Regions from separate parts of the Pseudomaricurvus sp. ABR4_320 genome, predicted to be linked through region 3. Evidence: predicted binding sites of a transcription regulator. Region 3 holds the regulator's gene; each other region holds the start of a gene.
The links. Region 3 encodes LexA, which represses DNA repair genes until DNA is damaged. Its sites were predicted from a motif close to ACTGTNTNTANANACAGT; they were not measured.
Positions count from the first base shown of each region.

Region 1: ACXAFR_RS01975 (exonuclease domain-containing protein) is a predicted target of LexA. The motif match lies at 938-955, and genes of this name have one in related genera.
Region 2: ACXAFR_RS05520 (PA0069 family radical SAM protein) is a predicted target of LexA. The motif match lies at 934-951, and genes of this name have one in related genera.
Region 4: recA (recombinase RecA) is a predicted target of LexA. The motif match lies at 900-917, and genes of this name have one in related genera.

Region 1 is NZ_JBSWVF010000001.1:461,079-463,234, forward strand. It holds gene ACXAFR_RS01975 (exonuclease domain-containing protein) at 1-908, opposite strand, end outside; gene lpxC (UDP-3-O-acyl-N-acetylglucosamine deacetylase) at 1,040-1,981, opposite strand; gene ACXAFR_RS01985 (AraC family transcriptional regulator) at 2,130-2,156, shown strand, end outside.
Region 2 is NZ_JBSWVF010000002.1:520,770-522,925, forward strand. It holds gene ACXAFR_RS05515 (sulfotransferase) at 1-798, opposite strand, end outside; gene ACXAFR_RS05520 (PA0069 family radical SAM protein) at 968-2,095, shown strand; gene ACXAFR_RS05525 (TonB-dependent receptor plug domain-containing protein) at 2,111-2,156, opposite strand, start outside.
Region 3 is NZ_JBSWVF010000001.1:694,436-696,591, reverse strand. It holds gene ACXAFR_RS03045 (hypothetical protein) at 1-233, opposite strand, end outside; gene lexA (transcriptional repressor LexA) at 559-1,161, opposite strand; gene ACXAFR_RS03035 (DUF6763 family protein) at 1,479-1,814, opposite strand; gene nagZ (beta-N-acetylhexosaminidase) at 2,142-2,156, shown strand, end outside.
Region 4 is NZ_JBSWVF010000009.1:212,363-214,518, forward strand. It holds gene ACXAFR_RS18495 (DUF2244 domain-containing protein) at 1-213, opposite strand, end outside; gene ACXAFR_RS18500 (CinA family protein) at 353-844, shown strand; gene recA (recombinase RecA) at 1,127-2,156, shown strand, end outside.

The DNA of each region.
Region 1 (2,156 bases), 230 kb from region 3:
CGCAATCGCTTCGCCACCGATGCCCGCTTCCCCTGCTGATATTCAAAGCGCAACCAACTGGATATCGCTTTGGGTTCATCTGAGGATGAAAATATGGGCATAGCCATCGAAGGGTGGGCACCATAGACCGCCTTTGCCAAAGACCAGCAATATCGACTTCGACTCATCTTGGCCTGCACGCCCTTAGCCTCAGGCAAACTGAAAAATTGACTGGCTGCTAGCAAACACGCCTCTTGAGACCAGGACTTAACATCCCTCCGCAAGCGCCCGTAAAGAAAAGCACTATAGGCCTCTGCAGAAGTCTCAAAGCGAGCTATGGGACTCTTTATCGACTTTCGCGTCTGCAGAATTCCGAGATCTCGCAATGAAAATTGCGACAGGCCAACATCCAACTGACCAAAGAAAAGGAACAGTAGGTACTCGATAACACCCAAATGCTGCAGCTCAATGTAATTTAAAGAGTGAGCTTGCGCCTCGAGCACTTTTACTTGTTGCGGAGCGAGAAAAAACGTCATCCAGCGTAGTTTTGACGCAGATTTAGATGGCGTGTTCGCCGTCGAGCACAAGGGTATTAGTTGCTGTAGTTGCGGTTTGGTAAGACCTTTGATCAACGATTTAACCGACGAGACTCGTATGGAGGCAACAAAGCCCGCCGCCTTCAGTTGACGCAGCGCCATTGGCTGGTCAATGATTTCAGCGTAATTCAGGCTTTCCAGATGAAAAAAATGGCCTTTGCGAGAAATGCATCGAACGAGAAGACATTGCGAATCCGTATTGAGCTGATAAAACCTCTGGATAAATAGGCGGTGCTCTTCAAACAGCAGATGGCGACTGGCAGTTTCCAGTTGCTCTAGAAATTCGAGAAAATGCTCTAAATAGTAGGTTGGCGGCAGAATTTTCCGATTCACGGGACTCAACGGACAGAAACGCTCCAAAAACTGTATTTATGTACAGATATTTTACGTCTCTGCTTTGCTTTATTGCAAACAAAAAAACCGGGCCTGAGCCCGGTTGTGGTAAGTCGTTGTAGGGAGTCTGTTTAGGCAGTCTTCAATCTCGATGTTGAATCCATAAACTGACCCCAATGTTCGATCGCGTTTTCCAGCGTTGTAAATCTCCAGCAGTCACCTTGCTGAAGTAATTTTCTCAATACTTCGTTGTTAAGCTGATGTCCGCTGCAATTTCCGGAAAAACGTCCGACGATAATTGCACCGGCCAGAGACAAGTCACCAATCGCATCCAACAGCTTGTGGCGCGCAAATTCGTTGGTGTATCGCAAACCTTCTTTATTTACGATCCCCTGCTCATTTAACAAAATCGCGTTGTCGAGAGAGCCGCCTTTCGCCAATCCAAGTTTCTGTAAAGTATCTAATTGCTCTTGAAAACCAAACGTCCGTGCACGACCAATTTCATCGGCAAAATCTGCATCCATCAGATTGTAGGAGTACGACTGACGCCCAATCGCCGGATTTTCAAAATCAATGGTCATGTCTATACACGGCTGACCAAATGGCGTGAACCCGGCGTGCTTGTCCTTTTCCCAAACGCCGATGGGTGCGGTAATCACCAGGGCGCGTCTCGGAGCCGTTTGTTCCTTTAGGCCAATGGCTTGGATCTGCTCAACAAATACGTCAGAACTGCCATCCATAATCGGTACTTCTGGGCCGTCGAGCTGAATACGGCAGTTATCAACGCCCATTGCGAAAAGCGCAGCCATCAAGTGTTCAACGGTACTGACTGTCACTCCGGAACCATTTGCAATGGTTGTGGACAAACGCGTGTCGGTCACCGTGTGCCAACGAGCAGGAATTTCGCCGATGCCAGGGGCAACGTCCAGGCGCTCAAAAATGTATCCCGAGTCGGCGACCGCCGGCTTCAATGTCATACTAACCGGCTTGCCACTGTGCAGGCCCTGTCCAACGAAGTGGATTGGAGCCACCAACGTGTGCTGTTGATAAATGGACGGGTTAACCGATTTCATTGTGCTTTCCTCGAAATAGATCATGGAAGCAATAATAGAAAAACGGTCTAAGCACTGCTGGTTTATTCCTGCCAAATTTCAGTCCGGGAATTGTCATTTTGCGCCAAAAGTTTATCCTTACACGAAATCCACCCACGGAGTTACCTGATTGTCCTCTTCCAGCCTCAGTTCTTGG
Region 2 (2,156 bases), on a different contig from region 3:
CCGCCAGGCCGGTTTTAGAGAGCTAAGTTGCGATGGGACACTTTGTTCAGGAGCTCGCATCGTGGCGATTATATGGGCGCCAGGAAATGTGCGTAGTAGTTCGTTAGCCATTCCGGGAAAGGAGGCGTTTTTAGAGAGAAATCGACGCTGGGGTCCAAAGACGTAAAGGTGCTTTTGGACGCACGCTCTGTAAAAGCCAAGCACTTTACGTCGATGCTTTTCCGGGGTGTGAGTGTCGAGGCGAGCAATATCCCATAGCCAGGTTGCTTTAGGTAGTGGAATGGTCAGCAAGAAGCAGGCGGTTAGCGGAATCAGCACCAGAAAGTCTTCTTCTGGATCAAGTAAGCTCAAGCGGTGAATGTCGGCTGTTTTTTCAGCGAGCTTTCCTTCCACCCAATCCATAACTCGAGCCAGTGGGCGACCACAAAATCGATCCAGTGCTGCGATGCCAAGAAACAACTTTCTCTGGCTCACGGACAGTGCAAACAGACATTCCCAGAGAGAAAACGTACTTAGTTCACTGTGACGTGCGAGCACCCGGTGCAAGTGAGTGGTGCCTGTTCGAGGCGGACCGACGAGAAAAATCGGGTTGGTGATCGGCTGCTTGCGGTAGCGTGGAAACAGCAATTCATCCAAAAGCAAACCAGCGAGATGCCAAAGCATCCAAAGGATGTAAATCGGTAAGAGTGAGAGCAGTAATAGTGAACCATACCAGCGGCGGCGTCCCATTAAGGGATCGGTCAGTACGATAGCGATCAGCCTTAGATGACGAGCAATGACTAAGAGGTAGAAGTTCAAATTACCATCCCATAACCTTGAGTGGCGCGGGTCTCGCGCCGCAGTCCTCGATTTTGACCATGGTAGGCGCTCATTGAGACAGTTTTGTGACTGTTTGGGGCTAGCTGCCGCTTGCATCTGAAGAACGACTTCGTTACTGTATATAAAAACAGTATTGGCGGGGTGAGTGATGAGGACGCGGGATTGGATAACTGACGGCACCATCGACGGAGACACTTGTCGAGTCGACATTCCATTTGCTGATTTTTTCCGCGCACCTGTGAAGGGGCGGGGAAGCAGTTCGGATTTGCCTGGCCGTTTTGCCCGCCAAATCATCACCCGGGACATTGATGCCCCGATAGACAAGCCAAAAACACAGCTTCGCCAAGAGACGGCAAAGTCGATCATCAGTCGTAACCAATCCCCTGACGTTCCCTTTAATCTTTCCATAAACCCCTACCGTGGCTGCGAGCACGGTTGTGTTTATTGTTTTGCTCGACCAACCCATGCCTATTTGGATTTGTCACCGGGCATCGATTTTGAAACACAGCTCACCGTGAAGCGCAATGCAGCGGAATTGTTTGCCAAGTCGTTACGTAGCCCCTCTTATCGTTGTGAGCCTATTGCCCTGGGCGTTAATACAGACGCTTATCAGCCCGTTGAAAAAGAGGAGGGGGTGGTCAGGAGTATTTTGGAGGTTGCACTGGCGCATCAGCAACCGCTGACCATTATTACGAAGAGTCGATTGATCTTGCGAGACACGGATCTGCTGGAGAAGCTGGCGGCGCAGAATCTGGTGCATGTCGCTGTGAGTGTGACGACGCTGGACAATGATTTGAAGCGTATCATGGAGCCTCGAGCAGCCAGTCCGATGGCAAGATTGGAGGTGATTCGTGCGTTGACGGATGCAGGTGTCCCGGTCGGTACTCTGGTGGCTCCGGTTATTCCTCTGATTAATGATCAGGAGATTGAGGAGATTCTAACCGCCGTGGCAGAGGCGGGGTCGGTCAGTGCCGGTTATGTGTTGTTGCGATTGCCGAACGAAGTCTTACCGCTTTTTGTTGATTGGTTGAAACAGCATTTTCCCGATCGTGTTAAACATATTTTGAGCCGTTTGCGGGATATGCGAGGCGGGCAGCTTTATGAGAATGAATTTGGTCGGCGCATGTCCGGACGTGGGATTTTCGCTGACCTTTTACGTCAGCGTTTTTCGCTCGCGTTGCGTAAATCCGGTATGGCCCATCGTGAAATGCCGAGCTTAAACACCTCAGCATTTCAGGTTCCAGTCGGTCGTGGTCAACAAATGTCATTGTTGTGAATTTGGCGTGTGCTCTTAGAATCGGTAGACAGCTCCTAAGGTTGCCTGCCGCCCCATCCCT
Region 3 (2,156 bases):
CGTTCTTCCGGGGACGAAAGTATCCAAGTTGTCCAGCGCGTACTTTCATTACTCAAGTGGGAGACAATCGGGTAGAGAAAACTGATGGCGTTTTCTCTCGCGAGTGTTAACTGAGTAATTGAGTTTGGCAGATTATCCGGTAGGAAACTGTCGTCTGAGTGAGCAAAAAGTGATGCTTGGATCGAAGGTGATACGCGTTTAGTTGATGTGCTGCAATTAAATCTGTGTGTCATTAGAGCGAGCTCCTGGAGAGATCTTCCCCAAAAGTGGAGAAGAACCGGTTTTCTTCATACGATAATCAACAGTGTGTTCCGTGTGTAAAAACATCTCTCTGGGCAGGTCTGCAATGGCGCTATTGTCGAAGGCGCCTCTAACGTAAACGAATTCCGTTTTGGCTGCGGGCAACTGAAAACTTTGCTTATTCCGTCATAAATTTCAATCTATGCCCGGTTTCTGTGAGAAGAGCTTTCTTGCCAGTAGCAAACCTCATTTATTCAGAGGTGCCTTTTATCCTGCCTCTAATACAGCAATGTGAGCGCCTAGTTGGGTTTATTTGGCCTACTGGCGGCGAATAACCCCAACGCTGAGTCCTTCAACCGCGAATTCGGTGTCTCGCAAATCAACTTTAATAACCTCGAACTCTGCGTTTTCAGGGTGCAGTTCGACATTAAACTGGGACCTGCCACGAAAGAACCGTTTGACGGTTACTTCATCGCCGATTCTTGCGACAACGACTTCACCGTTGTGAGCCGATTCGGTTTTATGAACGGCTAACAAGTCGCCGTCCAGAATGCCGATGTCCTTCATGCTTTCACCGCTGACTTTCAGAAAATAGTCCGCCGACGGAGAAAAAAAAGTGCTTGGGAGATTGCAGTATTCTTCGATGTGCTCAGCCGCGAGTATGGGATTACCGGCGGCGACTCGGCCGACAACCGGAATGCCCTGATTGTGGTCCGGGAGGCGAATACCTCTCGATGCCCCTGGAACCATTTCAATTGCGCCTTTTTTTGCGAGCGCTTTCAAATGCTCTTCTGCAGCATTGGCTGAGCGGAATCCAAGTTCTCGGGCAATATCTGCTCGGGTGGGGGGATATCCGGTTTCATCGATATGACGCTTAATAAGGTTTAATACTTCTTCCTGGCGTCTGGTGAGCTTTATCATAGCGAGCCTGATGTTTCATACAGTATCTGTGATTATATACAGTGGCTGTTCAGGTGCAAGGATTTCTTTGACCGTGTTTTTCTTTTTCTAGTAATGACCTGTGCGGCTGACGAATGATTGGAAGTCGATGGCAACGCTTGAGCTTCTCGGCACTTCAGGTTTTTAAGAAAATAAGAAGGAGTCCAAGAAGGGAGTGACGGGACGCAGGACATGAAACGTCCTGATCATGTTGGAGCGATGTTTTGTTGTGCCTTATCTCGCTGGAGAATCCAATGATCTCCAGGAGGGGCGTTCATCGTTTGTCGGTGGGAAAATCGCTAGAAGTCTTCCGTTCCGGGAAACAGGTCAGGCTCAATCATCGTTAGCGGGTCTGATAGTGCCGCAAAAGACGGGGAGTCATCGGTAGACCAAAAGCCAGCAGTATCTTCAAAAATGCTCGTAGGGCTTTCTGGAGGCACCGTCGTGATAAGGGGCAACTGTGTCCAGCAATCGTCGTCCAGCTCCGATATGTCGCCATTGGCGTATTGAATTTCAATGGTTTCTGTCGTTGGATCGAGGGCGACCACTTCAAACTTCAGGTGAGAGTCAAGATCTTCATACCAATCGCCGATGATTGGGCCTGCTGGCGTCGGGGTTTGTCGTAGTGCTGACATCTTTGGTACCTCGTTATTGTTGTTTCGTATCTCTTGCGAACAAACATACTCTGTGAAGACAGGCAGGAAAAGATCCGATGAATTAGATGCCAGTCAGCTGGTGTGAGATAGCTGTCAAATTGTTGGCTCGAGGAAAAACTAAGTGCTTGATATTCAAGGGTTCGCTTAATTTATTTTCCTGTCGTAAAGTTCCAATCAGTTCTGATGTGGCAGGTGATCATGCAAAATCTGTCTAACGGTGAGTCGTTGAAATAACATGATTTTCAGTGAGCAGCCGATTTTTCTTTGCTCGATAGAACACGAATTCTTTTTATAAGGAGCACAAAAATGGCTTTAGGGCCG
Region 4 (2,156 bases), on a different contig from region 3:
GGTGGAGTAATAGATCAGTACGCTGGCTAAGAGCGTCTCTACAATAGAAAAGGGCAATATTAACCAGGCTCCGGCAATCGCCCAAAGCGCTCCCCAGGCCAGGGTGGTTGCGCAAAGTATTGCCAGCAGGCCGTAGATTTGAACCCAACTGGACGAGCAATTAGGGCGTAGAGTAATGATTGTCTGTGGGGAGTCGATCTGTACGCTAACCATGGCGTATTCCCGTGGCGAGAACAAGAGAGAGACTTATTCACTATAGCGCCTGACAAAGAGAAGGGGCTGTTGTGGTTGCAATAAATGCGTTAATTTCCTGAAGTCCCGGCGGAGTGATAGCAGAGGGAGGAGGAGTCTGTTGGAAGAACTGTATCAATTGGCGGCGGGTATCGGTCGCATACTGGTGTCCAGTGGCGGTGTGTTGGGGACGGCTGAGTCCTGTACCGGCGGCATGATTGCCATGGCATTAACGGAAATTCCCGGCAGTTCTGCCTGGTTTCAGGAAGGTTTGGTGACCTATGCCAACGAAAGCAAACAGCGTTTGCTGGATGTGCCAGAGGAATGTTTGCTGCGCTATGGTGCCGTTAGCGAGCAGGTTGTTACCGCCATGACCGCCGGCGTGTTGCGTCGTGGGGCAGATTTTGCCGTGGCCACCAGTGGTATTGCTGGGCCCGGTGGCGGTACGCCTGAAAAGCCTGTCGGAACCGTTTGGCTCTCCGTCGCCAGTGCTAGAGGAACAACAGCGACGCATTTACGGTTGTCGGGTGATCGCCACGCGATTCGCGTTGAGGCTGCTCGTCTTGCATTGAAGGCCGTGCTTGAGAAAATTGAGTCGCAAAAGGCTCTTTAGATTGGGGCTTCAAACCTTAAGCTGATTTGATGGTTCTGCTGTATAAAAACTTAGTGCTGTATTCTTGTACAGTTAATCAATCTGTGCTTGAATTGAAACTTGAAGACGGGGCTGGTTAGTGTGGCGTGAAGATTTGCCTTGGCGAGATGTTCTGGCAAGAAGCACGGCAAGAATATGGACCGCCAGTCACCAAAGAACAGGAAAAAATCGCCGCCATCGGGATGATAGATGGCGGCCGACAAAATGAACCGAACAGAGAATTCATCGATTTAAGAGGGTTATATGGACCAGAACAAAGAAAAGGCGCTACAGGCCGCATTGAGCCAAATCGAACGGCAGTTTGGAAAAGGCACTGTCATGCGTATGGGGGATAAAGAGCGTGAGGCCATCCCCGCGATTTCAACAGGCTCCCTGGGGCTGGATGTCGCGTTAGGAATAGGGGGCTTGCCCAAGGGCCGTATTGTTGAAATATATGGGCCAGAGTCTTCTGGTAAAACGACATTGACCTTGCAAGTTATCGCCGAGGCTCAAAAAGCGGGCGGAACCTGTGCCTTTATTGATGCGGAGCACGCGCTGGATCCGATCTATGCCGAAAAGTTGGGCGTTAACGTCGATGATCTCATTGTATCTCAGCCGGATACGGGGGAGCAGGCTCTAGAAGTTGCCGATATGTTGGTGCGCTCGGGCGCTGTAGATGTTCTGGTTGTCGACTCTGTAGCGGCGTTGACGCCAAAAGCGGAAATTGAGGGTGAGATGGGCGACCATCACGTAGGCTTACAGGCTCGCTTGATGTCTCAGGCCCTGCGGAAAATTACCGGCAACATCAAAAATGCCAATTGTCTGGCCATCTTTATTAACCAGATTCGGATGAAAATTGGCGTTATGTTTGGCAATCCGGAAACCACAACTGGCGGTAACGCATTAAAGTTCTATTCTTCAGTTCGTCTCGACATTCGCCGTATTGGTGCCGTTAAAGATGGCGACGAAGTCATCGGCTCGGACACCCGAGTAAAAGTAGTCAAAAATAAGGTGGCGCCGCCCTTTACTCAAACAGAGTTCCAAATTCTTTATGGCCAGGGCATTAACCGCTACGGTGAGTTGATTGATTTCGGTGTCAAGTTGGGGCTCATGGAGAAAGCCGGTGCTTGGTACAGCTATAAAGGCGATAAAGTTGGCCAAGGTAAAAATAATGTGGTTCGTTACTTGAGAGAAAACACAGAAGTCGCTGAAGAACTGGAAGCGGCGATTCGTCAAGAGCTACTGCCTCTGACGAAAGCCAAAACCAAAGACGGCGTCGCACTGGAAGTTGTAG